3 regions of the Pantoea rwandensis genome follow, and region 3 is predicted to be linked to each of the others. Evidence: predicted binding sites of a transcription regulator. Region 3 holds the regulator's gene; each other region holds the start of a gene.
The links. The regulator PurR, encoded in region 3, represses purine synthesis genes. The targets are predictions, from matches to a motif close to CANGCAAACGTTTGCNTG.
Positions count from the first base shown of each region.

Region 1 (2,270 bases), 1.1 Mb from region 3:
ATCGCTTAGTCGGTACCGTCATTTTGGTGGCGATTGGCGTCATCGTGCTGCCGGGGCTGCTCGACGGCAAGAAAAAGCATTATAAAGAAGAGTTCGCGGCGATTCCGCTGGTGCCAAAGCCGGACGATCAGCAGGATAGCGAAATGGTGCCGCCGGTGACGCAACCGCTCCCGGCGCAGCCGCCGGAAGGGGCGAGCACGGCGCAAACCCCGGATAACGGTAAAGGCAGCAGCTCGGCCAGCAATGGCAATGCGCAACCGGTGCAGAACAGCGAGCCTACGCTGGTGACACCGCCGCCGGTGCATCAGCAGACGAAGCCGGTTGAGCAGCCGAAGCCGAAAGTGGTCGAACAGCCCAAACCTAAACCGGTTGAACAGCCGAAACCAAAACCGGTCGAGCAACCAAAACCAAAAGTGGTAGAACAGCCGAAACCGGTTGAGCAGCCAAAAGCGGTCGAAACACCGAAACAGAGTGAACCGGAAGCGGCTCCTGCGGGGCAGGCGTTTGTGGTTCAGCTGGGTGCGCTAAAGAACGCGGACAAGGTGAGTGAGATCGTGGCGCAACTGCGTCTGTCGGGATATCGTGCCTTTACCGTGCCATCCACGCCGGTGCAGGGACAAATCACGCGTATTTACGTGGGTCCGGATGCCTCAAAAGCGAAGCTGCAGAGTTCGCTGAGTGAGTTACAAAGCATCTCCGGGCTCGGTGGCGTGGTGAAACCGTACGGCACGCGTTAATGCTGTGATAAGCCGCGCCGATAGCAGTAAAAGGCGCGGTATAGCACAAGCGGTTAAGCGAGAATGTTGTGGTAAATCTGTTTTATATCAGTGAGTTAAATTGCTAATTTTACTCAGGGCGAGGAAAGTTTTTTTCATCGCCCTTTTTATGGATACAGAACCGGAAAACCCTACGCAAACGTTTTCTTTTTCTGTTAGAATGCGCCCCGAACTGGATGCAGGGGTGCATAAGCACTGGGTTGGAAGCGTTCATGATCTGGATTGATTACGTCATTATTGCGGTAGTTGGTTTTTCGGCTCTGGTCAGCCTGATTCGTGGGTTTGTCCGGGAAGCCTTATCTCTCGTTACCTGGGGATGCGCGTTTTTTGTCGCCAGTCATTACTACACCTACCTTGCAGTCTGGTTTACAGGTTTTGACGACGAACTGGTTCGCAACGGCATCGCGATAGCGGTGTTATTCGTTGCCACCCTGATAGTGGGTGCCATCGTGAACTATGTGATCGGCTCGCTGGTGGAAAAAACCGGCTTGTCGGGAACCGACAGGGTGTTGGGGGTCTGTTTCGGGGCGTTGCGTGGCGTGCTGATTGTTTCCGCTATGCTCTTCTTCCTCGATACATTCACCGGCTTTTCCAAAAGCCCGGACTGGCAACAGTCGCAACTCATTCCCCAGTTCAGTTACATCATCAGGTGGTTTTTCGATTACCTGAAAAGCACGTCCAGTTTTATACCCCGGTAACGCCACCGGGAGTGCGGCCAATGAGGAAATGACAACATGTGCGGTATTGTTGGTATCACCGGTTTTATGCCAGTAAACCAGTCGATCTATGACGCGTTAACGGTGCTGCAGCACCGCGGGCAAGATGCCGCCGGCATTTGTACCATCGATGCGCTTAACTGCTTCCGTCTGCGTAAAGCGAATGGCCTGGTGAGCGATGTCTTCGAAGCACGCCACATGCAGCGTTTGCAGGGTAATATCGGGATTGGCCATGTTCGCTATCCAACCGCGGGCAGCTCCAGCGCTTCTGAAGCGCAGCCTTTCTACGTAAACTCCCCGTATGGCATTACGCTGGCGCACAACGGCAACCTGACCAACGCGCACGAACTGCGTAAGCATCTGTTCGAAGTGGGTCGCCGTCACGTTAACACCACCTCTGATTCTGAAATCCTGCTGAACATCTTTGCGCAGGAGCTCGACCGTTTCCAGCATGACCCGCTGGAAGCTGACAACATTTTTGCTGCGGTAGCGGCAGTGCACCAACAGGTGCGCGGCGCTTACGCAGTGGTTTCGATGATTATTGGCCATGGTTTAGTCGCGTTCCGCGATCCAAACGGGATTCGCCCTTTAGTTCTGGGTAAACGCGTGATTGCTGATGGTCGCACCGAATATATGGTGGCCTCTGAAAGCGTGGCACTGGATACGTTAGGCTTCGAGTTCATCCGCGATGTGGCGCCTGGTGAAGCGGTGTACATCACCGAGCAGGGCCAGCTCTCCACGCGCCAGTGTGCTGAGAATCCAAAAACCAACCCATGCC
Region 1 covers NZ_CP009454.1:1,875,345-1,877,614, forward strand. The annotation lists gene dedD (cell division protein DedD) at 1-737, shown strand, start outside; gene cvpA (colicin V production protein) at 989-1,474, shown strand; gene purF (amidophosphoribosyltransferase) at 1,511-2,270, shown strand, end outside.
Region 1: the regulator PurR is predicted to act here: its motif matches at 909-926, upstream of cvpA (colicin V production protein).

Region 2 (2,270 bases), 550 kb from region 3:
GGGATGCGGTCGACAATCTCTTTTAATACCCGCTCCTGCAGTGGGTCCTGTGACGCCATCATCGCTTTACCGTAAGCATTCTCGGCGTGCAGATGTGCCAGAATCTCTGGGTTTTCACGCTCGTCATCGCGCAGCCAATAATAGTTATCGGTACGCGATTCACCGTGCAGGTTCATGACGTGGGGGATTTTCTTCGCTTGCGGCTGGTTCATTCTGGCTCCTTTCCCTGAAAGACAACATTCAGCAAGCGTGGCACTTATCACGCGGGAAGCCAAGCAGCAGCGCACAGGAAGTACAGTGAAGGGCCCCATGACCAGGCCCTCCGTTCAATTATGCGGCTTTCTCCGCCTGAATATCGCGCTGAATACCGTCGCGCACATCCTGCGGGATCTTCAGGGCATCGCCCAGTGCAGAGAGATAGCTGCGCTCCATAAAGTGATCCACATCGATAGCGGCGCAACTCAGGAAATAGAGTTCTAGCGCCTCTTCTTCGTTTTTCACATCTGCTGCCAGCCACTGTGGATCGAGCGGACGGTTCATCGCTTGCTGTATCAGCGTTTCCGCCTGTGAACCATAACCCGCCTGATGGATATTCTGCTCAATGGCGGCGCGTTCACGATCGTCAATATGACCATCACTTTTGGCGGCGAATACTAACGCCGTCACCAGACGTTCAGCGCGCTGATCAACGGGCGTCTGCAACTGACCAAATCCCGGCTCATCCTGATGCGTTTCACGCACACGCTGTTTGTATTTATTCCACAGCACGGCACCCGCTGCCGCACCGCCACCGACCAGCAAGGCTTTGCCGCCATATTTGGTCAACAGGCTTCGTGTAGACTTGCTCGCCACCAGCAATCCCGCTAACCCACCCAGCGCGCCGGGTGCCAGCATATCGCTCAAACCACCGGCTTTGCCGTCGCCGCCCTTCTTCGCCAGCACCGACTGGATTTGCTGCAACCAATTGCTCATCGTTTAACTCCCGTTTAAGTTTCCGCGTTCCATGCTGCCGCAGCTTGTGTCAGGTAACGTCAGAGCGGGAAAAGTATGGCAAACCTGATGAAGGCGAATGCGTGAGTACGCAAACGTTTTCGTATATACTGCGCGCGCATTTTGACTGCTAAGGTGAAATTATGACGACTCTCGGAACCGCGCTGCGCCCTGCCGCAACGCGTGTGATGCTGTTAGGTTCAGGCGAATTGGGCAAAGAAGTGGCGCTGGAGTGTCAGCGTCTGGGTGTGGAAGTGATTGCCGTGGATCGTTATGCCGATGCACCTGCAATGCACGTTGCGCACCGTAGCCATGTGATCAATATGCTGGACGGTGATGCGCTGGCTGCGTTAATCGCGCAGGAAAAACCGCACTTTGTGGTGCCAGAAATTGAAGCTATTGCCACTGAAAAACTGCTGGAACTGGAAGCACAAGGCCAGAAAGTGGTGCCTACCGCGCGTGCTGCGCGCCTGACCATGAACCGCGAAGGTATTCGCCGTCTGGCGGCAGAAGAGTTGTCGTTACCGACTTCAACCTATCAGTTCGCTGACAGCAAAGAGAATTTCGTAGCGGCCGCCAATGAAATTGGCTTCCCGTGCATCGTTAAACCGGTGATGAGTTCATCGGGCAAAGGTCAGAGCTTCATCCGCGAAGCGAGCCAGTTGGATAAAGCCTGGGATTACGCACAGCAAGGTGGTCGTGCCGGTGCCGGTCGCGTGATCGTTGAAGGCGTGGTGAAATTTGATTTCGAAATCACCCTGCTGACCATCAGCGCAGTAGATGGCATCCATTTCTGCGCGCCGATTGGCCATCGTCAGGAAGATGGCGATTACCGTGAATCCTGGCAGCCACAGCAGATGACCGACCTGGCGCTGCAACGCGCTCAGGATATCGCAGCCAACGTGGTGAAAGCATTAGGTGGATACGGTCTGTTTGGCGTTGAGCTGTTTGTCTGCGGTGATGAGGTGGTGTTTAGCGAAGTCTCGCCACGCCCACACGATACCGGCATGGTGACGCTGATTTCTCAGGATCTGTCCGAGTTTGCACTGCATGTGCGTGCGTTCCTCGGCTTGCCAATCGGTGGCATTCGCCAGTATGGCCCGGCGGCTTCGGCGGTGATTCTGCCACAGCTGGACAGCAACAATGTGCAGTTTGTGAACATCGAAGCGGCATTGGGTGCCGGTCTGCAACTGCGCCTGTTCGGCAAGCCGGAAATTGCCGGTCAGCGTCGCCTCGGCGTAGCACTGGCAACCGGTGACAATACCGACGAGGCGATTGCA
Region 2 covers NZ_CP009454.1:2,400,090-2,402,359, reverse strand. The annotation lists gene LH22_RS10955 (prolyl oligopeptidase family serine peptidase) at 1-212, opposite strand, end outside; gene LH22_RS10950 (tellurite resistance TerB family protein) at 331-972, opposite strand; gene purT (formate-dependent phosphoribosylglycinamide formyltransferase) at 1,134-2,270, shown strand, end outside.
Region 2: the regulator PurR is predicted to act here: its motif matches at 1,079-1,096, upstream of purT (formate-dependent phosphoribosylglycinamide formyltransferase).

Region 3 (2,270 bases):
CAAATGGTAAAGGACTTTTACCGTCATTTCCCTGATATGGAATTGATTATCAGCTACGAGGTATTTAACGGTGTATGGGATGCCTTAGCGGACGGGCGGGTCGATGTGGCGATTGGCGCCACTCAGGCGATCCCTGTAGGCGGACGTTTTGCGTTTCAGGACATGGGTGCCCTTAACTGGCGTTGTGTGGTCAGTCCCGACCATCCTCTGGCCGCGCATGCTGAACTCAATGAAGAAGCGCTGCGTGCCTGGCCATCGCTGGTATTGGAAGATACCTCTCGCGCATTACCACGACGCATGACCTGGACATTGGATAATCAGCGGCGTTTAGTGGTGCCAGAGTGGGAAACGGGAATGGACTGTTTGCAGGCGGGATTGTGCGTGGGCATGGTGCCAGGCCACCTCGCGCGACCTTTACTCGACAATGGCGCGCTGGTGGAGTTATCACTGCCGCAGCCGTTTCCGGAAAGCCCCTGCTGCGTCAGCTGGTCAGAACAGCGTGCGTCACCCGCGCTGGAGTGGTTACTCGCCTATCTCGGCGATGCTGAAACGCTGAACCACGAATGGCTCAGCGAAAATCAGCATTAACGGCGGTAATCGCGGAATGGACCGTCCGCCACAGAGCGGCGCTCAATCAATGTTGGCTGCACTTCTATGGTTTGCGGCTCTTCGCGTTTGCTGGTGATACGATCCAGTAACATTTCCAGTGCTTTCTCGCCCAACTGAGCCTTCGGCTGGTGGACCGTGGTCAGCGCCGGGGTGAAATAGCGCGCGTTGCGCACGTTATCATAGCCAATAACGGAGATATCCTGCGGCACGCGCAGCCCCATCTCATCGGCGGCACAAATCGCGCCCATCGCCATGATATCGCCACCACAGAACACGGCGGTCGGACGCTGTTTCTGATTAAGGATCTGCTGCATCGCCTGATAACCTGATTCTGGCTCGAAGTCGCCCTGAACCACCCATTCCGGCCGCACAGTCACACCGGCTTCGCTCATCGCCTGCAGGAAGCCCGCATGGCGCCCCCCGCCGGTGTTGCGCTCCATTTGGCCCGGAATGGCACCAATATCACGGTGACCGCGCTCAATCAGGTAACGACCCGCCAGATAACCGCCGTGGAAGGCGTTATCCTGCACGGTATCGGTGAAGTCGCCGCGAGAGGCGCCCCAGTCCATGACCACCATCGGGATATTGCGGTTCTCTTCCAGCATCTGCAGTAAATCGTCAGGATACTCGGAGCACATGACTAAGAGACCATCCACACGCTTTTGCGCCATCATCGACAGATAAGCGCGCTGCTTTTGTAAATCGTTATGCGCATTGCCCAGAATCAAGGTATAGCCGCGTTCGAAACAGTGGTTCTCAACGGCTTCAATAATTTCGGCAAAATAGGGCGCTTCACTGGAGGTGGCCAACAGTCCCAGCGTTTTGGTGTGATTCACCTTCAAACTGCGCGCAACGGCGCTCGGCGAATAGTGCAGCTCTTTGATCGCTTCCCATACGGCGTTACGCGTTTCCTCTGCGACAAAACGCGTTTTGTTGATGACATGCGAAACAGTGGTAGTTGATACACCGGCGCGTTTCGCTACATCTTTAATTGTTGCCATGAAAAAGGTACTCCCCGGCTTATCGCAACTTACTGATAAGTATATTGTTAAACGTTTGCGTCTGCGAAGGGTTTTACGCCCTAAAAAGGGGGCAAATCTGCCGTTTCAGGCAGGGAAAATCACTTCAGCAGGCTGTAAATACAGCATGCGCAAAATCAGTTGCGCAACGAAAGGCGGCGATTCTAGCAAGCCAACGCGGATAAGACGAGATTTTTGCCCACCGCTGTGCGAAAATTGTTTTAACCATAATAAATGTGTGACTAAGGAGTAGTGATGAGTACAGATTTAAAGCTGGCGCTAATGACCACGGTTGGCGCACTGTTGATGATTATTGCGTTTAGCTTCACTGCCATTCTTCATTGATTCAAAACGCATCAATAAAAAAAGCCGGCACTGATTAAGCGTCCGGCTTTTTTTGTGGCGAGAGCCACAGGATGTTGTTGCGCAACAATTAGCGAATAGTTTTTGGTGTCATCATACGGCGCGCACCCACATAGTGTTTCTGCCAGTAGTCTTCGCCTAATGCACTAATTTGAATGTCTTTACCGGTGCGTGGAGACTGGATGAATTTACCGTTGCCGAGGTAAACGCCCACATGGTCGGCAGTCCCGCGATTATTGATGCGGAAGAATACCAAATCCCCTTTCTCCAGCATCTCAC
Region 3 covers NZ_CP009454.1:2,945,151-2,947,420, reverse strand. The annotation lists gene punR (DNA-binding transcriptional activator PunR) at 1-588, shown strand, start outside; gene purR (HTH-type transcriptional repressor PurR) at 585-1,610, opposite strand; gene LH22_RS20620 (YnhF family membrane protein) at 1,884-1,973, shown strand; gene LH22_RS13395 (C40 family peptidase) at 2,062-2,270, opposite strand, start outside.